Regions from separate parts of the Peribacillus sp. YIM B13481 genome, predicted to be linked through region 4. Evidence: riboswitches for the same ligand, from Rfam matches in the RefSeq annotation. Region 4 holds a riboswitch; each other region holds the start of a gene.
What was found. Region 4 has a riboswitch for S-adenosylmethionine ahead of ACFX4X_RS20310 (5-methyltetrahydropteroyltriglutamate--homocysteine S-methyltransferase). Riboswitches for the same ligand answer to the same signal wherever they lie in the genome.

Region 1: it holds a riboswitch for S-adenosylmethionine, as region 4 does, so the genes downstream of both, ACFX4X_RS20070 (bifunctional homocysteine S-methyltransferase/methylenetetrahydrofolate reductase) here and ACFX4X_RS20310 (5-methyltetrahydropteroyltriglutamate--homocysteine S-methyltransferase) in region 4, are expected to answer to the same signal.
Region 2: it holds a riboswitch for S-adenosylmethionine, as region 4 does, so the genes downstream of both, ACFX4X_RS13035 (Fur-regulated basic protein FbpA) here and ACFX4X_RS20310 (5-methyltetrahydropteroyltriglutamate--homocysteine S-methyltransferase) in region 4, are expected to answer to the same signal.
Region 3: it holds a riboswitch for S-adenosylmethionine, as region 4 does, so the genes downstream of both, ACFX4X_RS00335 (methionine ABC transporter ATP-binding protein) here and ACFX4X_RS20310 (5-methyltetrahydropteroyltriglutamate--homocysteine S-methyltransferase) in region 4, are expected to answer to the same signal.

Annotation. Positions count from the first base shown of each region.
Region 1 is NZ_JBHZPE010000045.1:2,583-6,794, forward strand. It holds gene ku (non-homologous end joining protein Ku) at 1-331, shown strand, start outside; gene ACFX4X_RS20065 (MOSC domain-containing protein) at 842-1,492, shown strand; SAM riboswitch class I at 1,604-1,702, shown strand; gene ACFX4X_RS20070 (bifunctional homocysteine S-methyltransferase/methylenetetrahydrofolate reductase) at 1,806-3,653, shown strand; gene metH (methionine synthase) at 3,646-4,212, shown strand, end outside.
Region 2 is NZ_JBHZPE010000019.1:53,989-58,200, reverse strand. It holds gene ACFX4X_RS13050 (DUF459 domain-containing protein) at 1-147, opposite strand, end outside; gene ACFX4X_RS13045 (GNAT family N-acetyltransferase) at 371-877, shown strand; gene ACFX4X_RS13040 (aspartyl-phosphate phosphatase Spo0E family protein) at 947-1,141, opposite strand; gene ACFX4X_RS13035 (Fur-regulated basic protein FbpA) at 1,393-1,581, opposite strand; SAM riboswitch class I at 1,758-1,862, opposite strand; TPP riboswitch at 2,022-2,126, shown strand; gene tenA (thiaminase II) at 2,221-2,910, shown strand; gene thiW (energy coupling factor transporter S component ThiW) at 2,926-3,447, shown strand; gene thiD (bifunctional hydroxymethylpyrimidine kinase/phosphomethylpyrimidine kinase) at 3,416-4,212, shown strand, end outside.
Region 3 is NZ_JBHZPE010000001.1:55,442-59,653, forward strand. It holds gene ACFX4X_RS00325 (MetQ/NlpA family ABC transporter substrate-binding protein) at 1-81, opposite strand, end outside; gene ACFX4X_RS00330 (methionine ABC transporter permease) at 96-764, opposite strand; gene ACFX4X_RS00335 (methionine ABC transporter ATP-binding protein) at 757-1,791, opposite strand; SAM riboswitch class I at 1,956-2,067, opposite strand; gene ACFX4X_RS00340 (O-acetylhomoserine aminocarboxypropyltransferase/cysteine synthase family protein) at 2,186-3,496, opposite strand; SAM riboswitch class I at 3,596-3,701, opposite strand; gene ACFX4X_RS00345 (thioredoxin family protein) at 3,850-4,158, opposite strand; gene ACFX4X_RS00350 (toprim domain-containing protein) at 4,162-4,212, opposite strand, start outside.
Region 4 is NZ_JBHZPE010000046.1:14,857-19,068, reverse strand. It holds gene ACFX4X_RS20320 (MFS transporter) at 1-109, opposite strand, end outside; gene ACFX4X_RS20315 (ArsR/SmtB family transcription factor) at 265-567, opposite strand; gene ACFX4X_RS20310 (5-methyltetrahydropteroyltriglutamate--homocysteine S-methyltransferase) at 779-1,882, opposite strand; SAM riboswitch class I at 2,192-2,293, opposite strand; gene ACFX4X_RS20305 (hypothetical protein) at 2,469-2,897, shown strand; gene ACFX4X_RS20300 (glycerol-3-phosphate responsive antiterminator) at 3,052-3,594, shown strand; gene ACFX4X_RS20295 (MIP/aquaporin family protein) at 3,832-4,212, shown strand, end outside.

The DNA.
Region 1 (4,212 bases), on a different contig from region 4:
CTCAACAGCGGATGTACCGAATATCCCTGCTAATGATACCATTGTAAAAAAGGAAATAGATACTGCCGTGTTATTGATAGATCAATTAACGACTACTTTCAATCCGGCAAAATACACCGATGACTATCGAACAGCATTACTTGAATTGATTGAATCGAAGAAAACGGGACAAACGACGATTACAGCCAAAACAAAAGAGCCAGTTTCCAACAATGTAACAGATTTAATGGAGGCTTTACAGGCATCCATTGACCGAACGAAACATGATGAACCAGAAAAGAAAAAGACGACCCGAAAGAAAGCGGCACCGAAAAAAAAGAAACAAGCATAAAACAGGAAGCTGAGCGGAAGACGCATTATGTCGCTCGGCTTTTTGCTCGTTTTAGCCAAGGGAATGGCAAGATTATGAAAGACTTTACAAAGAAATAATTCGTTAAAATTACATAAGTAATGCATGTACAAATAGGTATTGGATCTAGATGTGATCCGATTAATGGGATTAAAAGGAAATAGTGGATGCAAATGAAGGCAAAAAAATTCGCTCCCTAAAGAGCGACAATGAGGAATTCAATCGTGAAAATCAACATATAGGCGAACGGTTGTAGTTTTCGACTATATATTGTGTTCATATTCTACCATATTTAATTCTGAAATAGCAACAAAATTACTAAACTATCCTATGATTTTTTCTGGAAATCAATGATATTCTACCGATCATGGGGGATTTTGTATGTTCCGATCCACTATATTCTCATAAATAATTACAGAAAAAATGGATTTTTAGTATAATTTAAACATATGGGATGATATAAATTAAAATGAACGGAAGATGATGTTAAAAATGGAAAATGGAAAAATCAAATCGCTTCATGCCGGAAGGGCCAAACAGGAAAATTTTTCGAATATCGATATCTTTTCAGCCATGGATAAACAAGCACAGGATAATGTGACAGTAACTAGATCTGGCATAATTGGTGATGGGGTAGGTAATGTAAAGTTCCATGGAGGTCCTGATCGGGCTTTGTGCTTTTACCCCTTTGAGCATTATTCATTATGGAATGAAAAATTCTCTAAAAAGCTGGATATCCCTGCATTCGGTGAAAATTTAACCATAGCGGGGATGACGGAAGTATCAACATATATCGGCGATATTTATCAAATAGGCGAAGTGATTGTTCAAATTAACCAGGGGAGGATTCCTTGTTCGACCATTTCCCACTTCAATCAAGAACCTAAGTTTTTGGAACTCGTGCTAAAAACGAGTTTCACTGGTTATTTTGCAAAAGTACTTCAAGAAGGAACGATAAATAAACAAAACGAAATCGTGCTAATAGATCGTTTGCAAGAAAAAATTTCAGTTCATTATGCAGCAGAGGTGATCCTTCATAAACGAGATGGGCTGGAAGGCGCAAACGCTTTACTTAAACTGGATTCGTTAGCGGAAGACTGGAAACGGAGGATATTAAAGGGAGTCCAGGCTGCAAAAGATTGAATGATTTTTGCAAAAGTGAAAAAAATGACGATCAGGTATTGAAATTGACAGATTATTAATGTAAATTAAATATAATCAAATTTTGAAATCTTGTGAAAATTATATAAATGGATCTTATCGAGAGAGGTGGAGGGACTGGCCCGAAGAAACCTCAGCAACCAGCTTAGGCAAAGGTGCTAAATCCAACAAGCAGAGCTTGATAGATGAGGAGAATGTTTCAAAAAACCTTCTTCTTTGAGAAGGTTTTTTTTCTTTTCTCTCATACTCATAGAAAACGACAAAAACAGGATTGTTTTTGAGAGAGGATGTAATGATGAATTTTCGTAAAGAAGTGAAAGAAAGAATGCTGGTTGGGGAAGGGGCAATGGGGACCTTACTGTACTCTAATGGCATCGATCAATGTTATGAGGAATTAAACTGTACGAACCCAGATCAAATAGTGTCCATCCACCGTGCTTATTTGGAAGCTGGTGCAGATATCCTTCAATCGAATACCTACGGAGCCAACTTCAACAAATTGAAACGCCATGGACTAGAAGATGAAGTAAGCAAAATCAATCGCCAGGGAGTCATCCTTGCTAAAAAAGCGGCAAAAGGAAAGGCATATGTCTTCGGTACCATAGGGGCACAGCGGAGTATCAGGAAATCGGATTTAAGCATTGAAGAGATAAAGCGAGGTTTTCGAGAACAGCTATACAGTCTGCTGATGGAAAATCCTGATGGGATTCTCCTAGAAACATTCTATGACCTGGAAGAACTTGAAACCGTCCTGCAAATCGTTAAAAATGAAACTGGACTGCCGATCATCGCAAATGTTTCGATGCATGAACTGGGTAATCTTCAAAATGGAGTCCATTTAAATGAAGCCTTTCAAAAACTTGAGCAATTGGGTGCCGATGTTGTTGGGGTGAATTGCCGTCTCGGTCCACATCATATGATTAGGGCCTTGGAAGAAGTAAGTTTGCCAAAGCAAGCGTCGATTGCCATTTATCCTAATGCCAGCCTTCCGGATTATGTGGATGGAAGGCTTGTCTATAAAGCTGTACCGGAATATTTCGGTTCAAGTGCCCTCGAGCTGCGTGAGCAAGGTGCCACGATCATAGGAGGCTGCTGTGGAACGACGCCTTTGCATATTCAAGCTGTAAAGAATGCAATTGGAAGTTTGGTTCCAGTAAAAGAGAAAATTACTAAAATCCGTGAAATAGAAATAATTGAAGTGATTGATAGAGAGTTGGAAATCCCACTTTACGAAAAGGCCAAAACTGAAAGGACGATACTAGTTGAACTTGATCCACCGAAAAAGTTGGGAATAGAGAGTTTCATGACTGGTGCTGAGGTTTTGAAAAAAGCAGGGGTCGATTCAATTACATTAGCGGATAATTCACTTGCTTCACCAAGGATATCGAATGATGCACTGGCTAATTTACTGAAGAACCAATTGAATGTAACGCCGATGGTGCATATAACATGCCGGGATCGAAATTTAATTGGCCTGCAGTCACATTTAATGGGTCTGCAGACTGTGGGGCTGAACGAGTTATTGATCATCACCGGAGATCCTTCTAAAATTGGGGACTTCCCAGGTGCCACTTCGGTTTATGATTTATCGTCGTTTGACCTGATAAGTATGGTCAAACAATTTAATGAGGGTCTTTCCTATTCCGGTCAAAGTTTGGGCCAACGGGCAAATTTTAAAATTGCCGCCGCTTTTAATCCCAATGTGAAATATCTAGATAAAGCTGTTCAGAGAATGGAAAAGAAGATTGCATGTGGTGCTCAATCCTTTTTGACACAGCCAATTTATTCGGTGGAGCAGATTGAAGAGGTATATGAAGCTACAAAACATTTAGAGACCCCGATTTTCATCGGTATCATGCCCTTGACAAGCACACGGAACGCCGAATTCATCCATAATGAAATCCCAGGCATCAAATTGCCTGATAATGTTAGAAGGGCTATGGCTTTAGCGGGGGATGACCCTGTAAAGTCAAGGATTGAAGGGGTGAATATCGCACGAGAGCTAGTGGACGCGGCAAGGGAAAAATTCAAGGGCATATATTTAATTACTCCGTTCCTTCGCTATGAAATGACGGCGGAACTTACGAAATATATTAGAAAAGTCGATAGTAAACAAACATCAGAGGTGGCAGTACATGAATAAAAAAGCGATTCAAGAACAGTTGGATACTAAGATTCTCCTTCTTGATGGAGCGATGGGGACCATGCTCCAAGCGGAGAATTTAACAGCAGAGGATTTTGGCGGGGAACAATTCGAGGGCTGCAATGAGTATTTATCACTGACACAACCAGAAATCATCCAATCCATCCATGAAAAATATTTAGCAGCAGGCGCTGATATCATTGAAACAAATACCTTCGGAGCGACAAGCATCGTGCTTGAAGAATACCAAATAAGCACAATCGCTTACAAGCTTAATAAAATTTCAGCCGAGCTTGCCGTTAAAGCATGTGAAAAGTATTCAAATGAAGATTGGCCAAGATATGTGGCTGGCTCGATGGGTCCCACTACAAAAACGCTTTCCGTAACAGGGGGAACGACTTTTGATATTTTAACCGATTCCTATGAAGAACAGGCACTTGGTCTCTTGGATGGTGGGGTGGACTTGCTATTGGTGGAAACCTGTCAGGATATGCTTAATGTCAAGGCTGCCTTTTCTGGAATCAAAGCAGCCTTCGCTAAAACAGGAAAAGATGTGCCT
Region 2 (4,212 bases), on a different contig from region 4:
CTCCCCGTCCTTATCCCCTTTTCCAAAGGTTAACGAATCTCCAAAAGCCATTACCCTTTGCACATCTTTCGACTCCGAGGCCTGAAATTTATATGCAGCAAAACAAATAACTAGTACAATAATTAACAAACCTGCTACTTTTTTCATTGGTTTCTCCTTTTGTCTATTTACTATGAAGTATTTCATCATTTTAAATACCCAAAAATCTGTAGTTTTAACATACAAAAATGAATTGTCAGATAAATAGTAAAGAGTGTATGATAATATAAAACTTTCAATGGATTGGGCTTCATTCACCGGCCTTTATGTAAGCGGGATGATACCCTTTATTCTGGAGATTGAATATAAATGATAGATAGGAGTTTAAATGATGGCAGAGCACATAGAGTTTAGGGAGGCAGCACTTTCGGATTTACCCAGAATCGTTGAAATATATAATTCGACAATTGCTTCAAGAATGGTCACGGCAGATACGGAACCTGTATCCGTACAATCGAGGGTTAAATGGTTTGAGGAACATCATTCAGAAAGTCGACCGCTATATATCATTACTATAGAAGGGCAAACTGCCGGATGGATGAGCTTTCAATCTTTCTATGGCCGGCCAGCTTATGATTCTACGGCCGAAATCAGCATTTATATCGATGATTATTTCCGGGGAAAAGGAATCGGACAAATTTCGATTCAAAAGGCAATTGAAGTGAGCCCTAAATTAGGGGTGAAAACTTTATTAGGTTTCATTTTTGCCCACAATATACCTAGCCTGAAGCTTTTTTCAAAATTCGGGTTTGAAAAATGGGCAAATTTTCCTCGAGTTGCAGAGCTCGATGGCATTGAAAGAGATTTGATTATACTTGGGAAACGTGTCGATAATTAAAATATTCATTTAAAGCTATTGCCTTGAGCAGTAGCCTTTTTCGGATTAAGCGAGGCCGAAATGGAGAATTTAGAAATACCTATATCCTTTCTTAAGGGAAAAATATTCAGAATCTCTTTTATTTGTTAAAGCATTCAACAGCGTATCCAATTCTTGGCTTGCTTGAACAGTTAGAAGACTTGTTAAACCATAAATTGCCGCCAATTTGATCATTTCTTGTCTCTTCTCTTCTACTTTTTCAACAGTTACCTTCTGGCAAAGCATCAAGCCACCTCCCATTTATTCAATTTTTTTACACCTTCATCATAATGAAAATTATAGTTAAAATCAACTATTTATTTGAAATCAAATGTGTAATTTTACAGTTTAAATGTGACAAAAAGCCTATTTCATTTTCTAAATATGTATATATTGTGTCATCCCCTATATAAACATAAATAAAAAAAGCATCCACAAGTATAGACTGCGAATGCTTACATCATATCCCTTATCCCAAGATTATAGCCTATCGATTACTATGTCATCCATTCCGAAGGAGACTGGTTATTAGGTCTATTTATTACAATCTTATATTCATTTTCAAGTACTTTTAACGGGGCATCATAAAGGTGCCTTTCATCAGAGGTTTTGTATACTCCATTGGCCAATAACTCTTCAATAAGCATTGCCTTCCTCTGTTCAATCCTCTTAAATAATTCTGCCATGTAAATGGCTCCTTTCCTAGTCATCATAGAGCCCGCTTCTAGTTGAGCTAAACTGTATTAACCGGTTTGATTTCACCAAATTATATATACCTTTTCTAGTATGCCACTAAACGTTATTCCGCAAAAATAAAAGCCTCTTCTAATTCAAGAAGAGGCTTACAGTGTCCGTACGGCTCTTCTTATCTTCCAAGCAAATGCTTGTTGGATTTAGCACAGTTCCCAAAATGGGTCTGCTGCCGAGGTTTCTTTGGGCCAAGTCCCTCCACCTCTCTGGATAAGAATTCAATATATAAATGATGTAGAAATGATTTTATCCCAATAAACATCAAAAGTCAATTACCTGGTTCTTCCTTTTCCACTTGCCATAAATGGGTTTCCCCTTTCAAATGTGGGTTGCATTTTCTTGTCTTTCTGATATGATGTCAGTAATTACATACAATTCACACCACTAGGGGAGTCTTTTTTTAGACTGAGATGGAATTAGTTCCGGACCCTTTGAACCTGAACCGGCTCATACCGGCGGAGGGAAGTGGATGATATCGTCCATTTGCAGACTTTATCCATCTACCCCGTTCCGTATTCAGGAGCGGTTTTTTTTATGGATGTAAATAGGGGATCTATTCTAAAGGAGGATGAACAATGGAGAATACTAAATTAGAAACCTTCAGTGAAAGACTTCATGGACGGGCAAAAGAAATTTGGAAAAGGAACCATTCACATCCCTTTGTCCAGGCAATTGGAAACGGCACGCTACCTGAAAAAAAATTTTCTTATTATTTGAAGCAGGACTATATCTATCTCATGGAATATTCCAAGCTTTTTGCTCTAGGTGTCATCAAAGCTCATAATATCGAAACCATGGCAAGATTTTCCAGTATTTTAAACGAAACTCTTCAAGTGGAAATGGATATCCATCGGCAATATGCTTCGGAATTCGGAATCAGTACCAAGGAATTGGAAGAAACAGAACCTACGCCTACCACTTTAGCCTATACGGGTTACATGCTAAATGCAGCTCAGCATGGGACTTTGGCAGACCTCATCGCTTGTCTCCTACCATGTGCTTGGGATTATTATGAAATTGGTTTGATATTAAAAAAACAAAATGGTGAAGCATTGGAAAACAACCGCTACGCAGATTGGATAAGGTCCTATTCATCTCCTGAATTCGGTGAGGCACACAAGTGGCTGATTGCTTTATTGGAAGAATTAACAAGAGGCATGCCTGAAAAGGAACTTCTGAGATTAGAAAAGCACTTTTTGGTGACTTCCCGATATGAATATTTATTCTGGGATATGGTTCAAAATGAACAAGATTGGCCACTGTAGGTATTGGCCATGATGATGAATCCAATCAAGAAAATGACGTTGACTGCCATGATCACGGGTATAACGACTCTGACCAGTTCAATTATTTTCATCCCTGTCGGATTTGCTAAAATCTTCCCTATACAGCATCTGGCAAATGTCCTGACAGCCGTTTTATTGGGGCCTGCCTATTCGGTAACACAAGCTTTATTAGTTTCCATCATTAGAAACATGTCTGGTACCGGTTCAATTTTCGCCTTTCCTGGCAGCATGATAGGTGCACTATTGGCTGCCGTCCTTTATCGAAAAACACAAAGCTTGAAATTCGCCTGTCTAGGGGAAGTGATTGGGACCGGCATTCTCGGATCCCTATCCTGTTATCCACTTGCACTCCTCCTATTGGGGGAAAAAGCTGCTCTTTTTGGTTTTTTACCAGCTTTTATGCTTAGTTCATTCGCAGGTGCGCTTTTAGCTTTCATATTACTTAAAATACTTCTAAAAAATAATTATATGAAGGGGATTTTTTATGAAAACAGCATTAACCATCGCAGGCTCTGATTCAGGGGGCGGTGCTGGAATACAAGCAGATTTAAAAACATTTTCTGCACATGGTGTCTTTGGAATGTCTGCCATTACAGCTGTTACTGCACAAAACACAATGGAAGTGCGTTCAGTTCAGGCCATCGAAACAGCTATCATCTCGGATCAAATTGCTGCCATCTTTGAGGATATTCATGTCGATGCAGTAAAAATAGGAATGCTTGGATCAAAAGAAATAGTGAAAACAGTCGCTGCGTCCATTAAAACCTACTTACCTTCCATCGTTATCCTTGACCCAGTCATGATTTCAAAAAGCGGCCACCATTTGCTAGACGAAAAAGCTGTCACTGCCTTAAAAATGGAATTGCTTCCGCTTGCAACACTTGTAACCCCGAATGTACCAGAAGCGGAAGTCCTTACTGGCTTGTCGATTCGAACGAAACAAGATTTTTACAGGGCATGCATATCCATACATGAACTAGGTTCTAAAGCCGTTTTACTTAAAGGGGGCCATGCAGCAGGAAATCCAAACGATCTTTTTTATGATGGAACTGACTTCCAATGGATCAAGGGAGAACGCATTCATACACAAAACACACATGGTACAGGCTGTACCCTATCATCCGCCATTACATCCAACCTGGCAAATGGACTGCCATTGAAAGAGTCGATTGAACTGGCCAAGACCTATATTTCCGAAGCGATACGTAATAGCTTTTCAATCGGTAGGGGGCATGGACCTGTCCATCATTTTCATTCATTTTCAAAAAAAGAACGGAGTGA
Region 3 (4,212 bases), on a different contig from region 4:
ACTTTTGTCCTTATCGGCTCCACAAGCTGCCAGAGCAATCGATAAAACAAGGACTAATGCAAACCCTAAAAACTTTTTCATCCTATTCATCTCCCTTATCTTTTGTCTAATTTAGATGTGATCACATCTCCAATAATTTGAATAATGAAGACGATAATCAGAATAACGATAGTCGCTACTAGCGTAACGTCATTGTGGCTTCTTTGATAGCCGTCTAGATAGGCTAGATTACCAAGCCCGCCTGCGCCGATGACCCCGGCCATTGCGGTATAGCCGACCAATGCAATCGATGTTACCGTAATCCCGGAAATAAGGGCCGGCATCGACTCTGGAAGAAGGACCTTCCAAATGATCGTACTCGTTTTTGCCCCCATGGATTTAGCCGCTTCAATTACACCTTTATCGATCTCACGGAGGCCAATTTCAACCATACGCGCATAAAATGGCGCCGCCCCGATAATAAGTGCTGGTAATGCTGCATTCTCACCAATCATAGAACCGACAAGCGCTTTAGTGAAAGGAATGAGCAGCACGATCAAAATAAGAAATGGAATGGAACGGAATATATTGACGACAGCACCAATGACTGCGTTGACCGCCCGATTTTCCCATATATTACCTTTGCCTGTCAAGAACAGGATCAGCCCTAATAGTATGCCTATAAAAAAGGTAGCTATTACAGAGATGCTTGTCATATAAAGCGTTTCTTTCGTTGCGTCTAAAATGGATTCCCAATCTACATTCGGCAATAATTCTTCAAGCATGAGTAATCACCTCCACGCCTACCTGCTGTGCTTTTATGAATTCTATTGCGCGGAGCATTTCATCCTCATTGCCATCAAGGTGGATAAACAACGTTCCATATGAACCGCTTCTTGTTTGGGATATTTTACCTTGAACGATATTGACATCCAACTCGAAGTTACGTACGAGCTTGGTGATCAACGGGCTTTCTGCATGATCACCTACAAAAGTCAATTGAATCACTTTACCTGCAGGAAAGCGTTCAAGCAAATGGTCCATCGTTTCTTTCGTTTCTTCTGGTTCCGTTACCTGTTGCACGAAACGCTTCGTCATTTGTTCTTTAGGATTCTTGAATACATCCAGGACAGGTCCCTCTTCAACAACTTGCCCGTTCTCCATCACGGCCACGCGATGACAGATTTTACGTATTACATGCATTTCATGTGTTATCAGGACAATCGTCAACCCCAGGCGCTGATTGATGTCCACAAGCAATTCGAGTATGGAATCGGTAGTCTGTGGATCTAAGGCAGAAGTCGCTTCATCACAAAGCAGGACCTTAGGATCATTTGCTAGGGCCCTGGCTATTCCCACCCTTTGCTTTTGCCCTCCGCTTAATTGCGAAGGATATGCCTTTTCTCTGCCTTCCAATCCGACTAGCTTGATCAATTCGTTCACACGCTTGGTGCGTTCAAGTTTTGAAACTCCTGCAATTTCCAACGGGAAGGATATATTTTCCTGAACCGTCCTGGACCATAATAGATTGAAATGTTGAAAAATCATGCTGATTTCCTGACGTGCCTTACGGAGCTGAGCCCCTTTAATTTTTGAAACTTCCTTCCCAGCCACCACAACGGATCCCTCTGTAGGTGTTTCCAATCCATTGAGCATTCTGATCAAAGTACTTTTCCCCGCTCCGCTGTAACCAATAATACCGAAAATTTCGCCGTTATTTATTTCAACACTCACATTATTTACTGCCTTAATAGTCTCACCGTTTCCTTTTCCTGTTCGGAAAAGCTTACTTACTTTCGTCAATGTAATCATTAATGCTCACCTCTTTTATCCAATAAAACCTATGAACTTAGTTGATTTCTCTACATTATTAGTCAGTTTTTAATACCATTTTTTCCTTTCATGAAGGTTTTCCCAAATGAAATAGAAAAAACCTTTCTGCATGAGCAGAAAGGCAGGTGAAGAAGCTGGCCTTCCTCTCATCTTCCAAAGTAATTAAACTTTGTGTGAATTGGCACCTTTCCAAGGAATCTCCTTGTCGGTTGCCGGGTTTCATCGGGCACATCCCTCCACCTCTCTTGATAAGAGCTAATATATAGAATATTTGTACAGCATTAAGTTCTTTAGTATGGGGAAATTTTATCATAGATAAAAAAGGAGTGCAATGTATATTATTTCTAGTAAAAGAATGAACTGGACTTTTTTCTTAAACCGTTTTAGACGTCAGGGAGACGATATTCGTCGCTTTTTCAATTGCCTGCTCTAAATCTTCTATTAAATCCTCTGCATTTTCAATCCCGATGGATAAACGGACCTGATCAGCACGCACTCCCGCTTTCGCCAGACCTGCATCATTCAATTGTTGGTGGGTCGTACTGGCAGGGTGGATGATTAAACTCTTAGCATCCCCTACATTAGCTACATGGGACCATAATTCCACCGAATTGATAAGTTTTGCCCCGGCATCGCGGTCACCCTGTATTCCAAAAGTCACAACAGAGCCTGCTCCCTTAGGCAAGTATTTATCCGCAAGGGCTTTATCGGGATGATCCTCATTACCGGGATGTGAAACCCAAGTCACGGCAGGGTGATTTTCCAAATATTGAATGACAGACTTGGTGTTCGAAAGATGCTCTTTCATTCTTACATGCAGCGTTTCAAGTCCAAGCGTAAACTGGAATGCACTTTGGGCACTTAGCGCAGGACCTAAATCACGAAGCAACTGCACTCGGGCTTTCGTTATAAAAGCAGCAGGTCCAACTGCATCGGCGTATACAAGACCGTCGTAGCTTGGGTCAGGCTCCGTAAAGCCAGGGTAGTTTGGTGAGTTCCAGTCGAACTTCCCTCCATCCACTATGACACCGCCTAACGTCGTTCCATTTCCCAAAATCCATTTTGTAGCGGAATGGATGACAATATCCGCCCCAAAATCAATTGGTCTGCATAGATACGGTGTAGCGAAGGTATTATCGATAATTAAAGGTATCCCGGCTTCGTGGGCGATGTCTGCTACTGCTTCTATATCAAGGACCCTCAAACTTGGATTTCCGATCGTTTCAGCAAATATGGCTTTTGTTCTTGGCGTAATTGCCCTTTTGAAATTTTCTGGGTCATCAGGTGAAACGAACTTCACCTTAATCCCATATTTAGGAAGAGTATTTTCAAAAAGATTATACGTGCCGCCATATAATGTAGAGGCTGAAACAATTTCATCCCCTGCACCGGCAATATTCAGGATTGACAGTGAGATGGCTGCCATTCCGCTTGCAGTTGCCAATCCGCCGATACCGCCTTCCAATAAGGCCATTCTTTCCTCAAAAACACTGACCGTGGGATTATGGAGTCGTGTATATATATAACCATTCTCCTTTAAACCAAATAAATTCGCTGCATGGTCTGTGTCTTTGAACAAGTATGCATTGCTTTGGTAGATAGGGACTGCCCGGGCACCTGTTTCATCAGCTTGCAGACCGCCATGAACACTCAATGTTTCAAAACGCAACTTTTTCTCTGACATATGATTTCACCTTTTTCTATGGATTTAGTTGGAATTTCATGAAAACCTGGCCTTTCATAAACAAAAAAACCACTTCCACAAGAAGAGGTTTTAAAACACACCTCATCTTCCAGAGCCAACACTCTGCTGGAATTAGCACCGTATATAAATTTATACCGGTTGCCGGGCTTCGTCGGGCCAGTCCCTCCGCCACTCTTGATAAGAACTATTAAATTCAGCCGTTACTTTCTTAATTCAAAATATAGCATTTTAGAATTAATCAGTCAATGAATTGTTAGAATATTCTTTTTTTAGTTTCAATTTGGGAGCAACATGTTCACAATAAAAAAACCAATCCGGTTCTGATTGGTTTCTTAGCTGATTTCCTTAAGCAATCCATACAAATAAGGAACGGATTGAAAGGCATATATTTTTTTGTGCAGCTGTCCTTTTTTGAAAAGCAATAAACAAGGGACACTTTCAATTTCATACGATTCGGCGATTGCTTGGACATAGTTCATATTCATTTTGCCTGCCTTCAATTCCGGGAAAAGTTCCATGGATATCGTCAGCATCTTGGAAGCTACCTGACAGGTACCGCACAAAGGCGTATATAAATATAAACAAAAGGTTTCCCCTTTTTCAACGGCAATCTTACACTCTTCTTCTTTCCATTCCTGCATCAATTAATCGTTCATCCTTTGACTTAAAAATTTCATTTTCACATTCATATTGGC
Region 4 (4,212 bases):
CTCCAAGAGAATCCGCAATCTTATCCAAAATTCCGGATATGATGAATTCGGATGTTCCTACTAAAAAACTGATAATCGCTAACATGTAAATTTTCCATGTATTAAGCAAAATAGATTCACTCCTCATTAATGATTATTAATTTTATATAAAGACATATCTCAATATGTTAATATGTATGAATAAAAAATAAACATATCGCGAAATATCGAAATGTTAGAGAGAAAAATGAACCCAACCCTCTAATGTACGGATCAGGTTCATTTTCATACTTCTTCTTTCAAGAAATCAGTAATTTTTGAGATTGCCTCTTCATCTCGTTTGTAATACGTAAACTTTCCTATCCGCTCCGTTTTAATCAATCCTGCTCTAAGAAGCATCGAGAGGTATTGAGAGGCCGTGGACTGGGTCATGTTTAATTTTTCAGTAATCTGACTTACGCAAACGCCGGTTTCCTTCATGTCTATTCCCTCATGAGGGGTGAAGTGGAGTTCAGGCGCCTTGAGCCATTGTAAGATTTGCAACCTGGATTCATTGGATAATGCTTTAAATATCTCGATTGTTTTCATACATTTCATTATATCGAGAATTATCGATATGTCAAATGGTTTTATCATTCATCGTTAGTTTCATAAATAGCAAAACTTGATACCGTTATCTAAAGAGTCATTAAAGGAATGGAAATGTATTATTGCAAGAACCTAATCGGCTCCCTTATCAGTGCGGGCCGATTAGGTTGTTCAAATCCTGTAAATCAGAATTAAAGTCTCCGCTAAAAAATCATTTCCATACTTCTTTTGCTACATCAACGACGAATTTCAGCTTTTCCCATTGCTGTTCTTCGGTCAGCTTGTTGCCGTGATGGGTGGAGGCGAATCCGCATTGCGGACTTAAGCATAATTGTTCGAGAGGAACGAAGTGCGAGGCTTCTTCAATGCGTGCCTTAACAGCTTCCTTGTCTTCGATTTCTCCATTTTTTGAAGTGACGACACCCAGTACGACCCGTGCACCGCCATTTGGAATGTATTCCAATGGCTTGAAATCTCCTGAGCGTTGATCATCATATTCCAAGAAAAATCCATCCACTGTTTCTTTTGCCAATAAAGTTGGGGCGATACGGGCATAGCTTCCTTCAAACGCCCAAGTCGACTGGTAGTTCCCACGACATAGGTGTGTAGTGACGATAAGGTCTTCTGGTTTGCCTTCCAATGCGCCATTAATTACGCGAAGTGCAAGATCGATTAACTGTTCCCTCGTATATTTTCCATCTTTGAACTGGAAATCTGGAGCTGAAAGTCTGGCTATATATACATCATCCAATTGAAGATAACGTACACCTGCTTCATAAAAAGCCTTCAAAGCATGCTGATACGCTTTGATGATATCATTAGCATAGTCTTCAATATCAGGGTAGATGTCTTCATTATGAATGCCTACAGCAAATAATTGATTCGGACTGGGAATGGTTTGCTTGGCAACGGCGCGTCCGTTCACGATTTTGTTCAATTCAATGAAATCACGAATGAAGGGATGTTCGGGATTGAATGAAACCTTCCCGGTATTGCGGACGTTATATCTCTCTGTTTCGACACCATCGAATGTGAGACCTTTTTCAGTCACATATCCCTCGATGCCATTTAAATGTTCGAGGAAGTCAAAGTGCCACCATGTTCGTCTGAACTCACCATCCGTCACGGCCTCCAATCCAACTTCAATTTGTTTTTCGACAATCCGATTGATTTCTTCGGTTTCAACTTCACGAAGCCGCTCTGCTGAAATGGTACCTTCCTTAAATTGCTTCCTGGCAATATGTAAACGTTCTGGTCTTAATAAACTTCCGACGTGATCGGCCCTGAATGGTGCCTTCGTTAATGTGATTGACATGTTGCATTCCTTCTTTCCTTTTAAAAATAGGCTGTTTTCACATACTTTGTTGCTATTTATCAGGTAGTGAGTTGTGGTTGATTTCCCCTCCAGATGCTCGCTTTCCGCGGGGCGGGCGGTGAGCCTCCTCGGCGTAAACGCCTGTGGGGTCTCACCTGTCCCGCTGCTCCCGCAGGAGTCTCGCACTTCCGCTCCAATCAACCTTAAATAGTTTCGTTTTAAAAACAACAATCTTTACGAAAAGAGCCTAAAAATAAAACACCTCTTCTTAAAAATAAGAAGAGGTGTTGGCAGCAAAGCTATATACTCTTCTTATCTTCAAGTTTCTACACTTCTGGAATTAGCACAGTACATGATCAGTCTGTTGCTGAGGCATCAAAGGGCCAGTCCCTCCACCTCTCTGGATAAGAGTTGTCTATTAAATTAATTAAGACTATACAGGTAGTTTTTATAAAGGTCAAGTAATGAAGGTGGAAGATTTCGAATATACCGATTATTAATATGGGTTGAAATGTTAACTACATCAGGGAACCCGGCATATGCTATAACCGACGTTTCATATGAGCGGCAGGAGGGGAATGCAAGGATGAGTACATTCAGTCCATTCAAAAATGGCATACCGATAACGGTAACTGAAGCCATGATAGAGAAAATCTTAAGAATGAAATCATATGATCAGGTTATTAAAGTCGAGATTACACCAAAGCATATAGTGCTTTCCGGAACGACGGAAGTGAAAAAAATGATGTTTAAGAAAAATGTGGCTTTCCGGATTACATTAAAACCGGTTCACGTGGAAAAAAGAACGATTTCATTTGAATTAGTGGAAATGGAGCCTATTGACAGGAATTTCATTAACCAAAGGATATTTAACAAACCGCCATTTTTTGAATTCGAAAATAGAACGATCAAAATGAATGTTAATGCTTGGAACATCGTGAGAAAAATCCCCGTTGGCACAATTAAATCGTATGAGCTGGTCGAAGGTGCATTGAAAATGAAACTTTCAATATGATGGATCGTTTTTAGCCACAATATTTAAAGGGGATGCCAGGTATGATAGTGTAAGGGTAGGTTGAAATGCCATACCTCACAATGTGTTTGATAAATCAAGCTCTATAAAATATACTAAATTACTTATAGTTTTCCAGGAGATAAGGGGGGGAATAATGGACCAGAAGATTTTGCCTGCTTCAGCAAGCATGAAGGATTTCGAAAGATTTTTAGAAAGTTCCTATGAAATAGGTGTGTTTCTTGATTTGCATATATCACAATTGAAAAACGTAAGTATGATGGCAAAGCAGCATAATAAGAAAATGATTTATCATGTCGATTTGATCCATGGCATAAGAAGTGATGAGTACGCGACAGAATTCATTTGTCAGGAATATCATCCATATGGGCTGATTTCAACAAAATCAAACGTTATATTGAAGGCGAAGCAAAAGGGGGTCATTGCCATCCAGCGAATCTTTTTAATAGATTCACATGCTCTGGAGAAAAGTTATAAGCTGGTGCAGAAAACCAAGCCGGACTATATCGAAGTATTGCCAGGCGCCATGCCATGGATGATAAAAGAGGTGAAGGAACGATTGCAGACACCGATTTTTGCAGGCGGCCTCATACGTACTTCGGATGAAGTCCTGAACGCCCTTGATGCTGGAGCGTCGTCAATCACCACTTCCAAAACTGAATTATGGGATATCGTTTAATGGGGTCGAACGAGGAAGTTGAAAAAAAATACAGAAAAATAGAATAATTCCTCGTGAAATAATTGACAGCGTTTTCACAAACTAGTATATTGTAAATTATAAGTTAATATATGTGACGGAGACTAGGAGATTCACAACAGATCTATTCATAATTTATTTTATGAAGATAGTTCTGCTGTGGATCTCCTTTTATTTGTTGGCATGGTTTAAAAATTTATCAGGGGAGGGGTTTTATTCATGACTCCATTTTGGGGAGAAGTGGTAGGCACGATGATTTTAGTTTTATTCGGAGCAGGTATTGGGGCTGGTTCATCCTTAAAGGGTTCTTATGCAAAAGATGCCGGCTGGATCGTTATCACGATTGCGTGGGGATTGGCTGTTACAATGGGTGTTTTTGCAGTGGGGTCCATAAGCGGGGCACATTTAAACCCGGCTGTTACAGTAGCATTAGCTATCAATGGAGATTTTCCTTGGGCTGATGTGCCAGGGTACATCATGGCCCAAATGATAGGGGCAATTATAGGTGCGACTCTTGTATTCCTGCATTATTTACCACACTGGAAAGCTACGGAGGATCCAGGTACAAAGCTTGGTGTGTTTTCAACCTCACCGGCTATC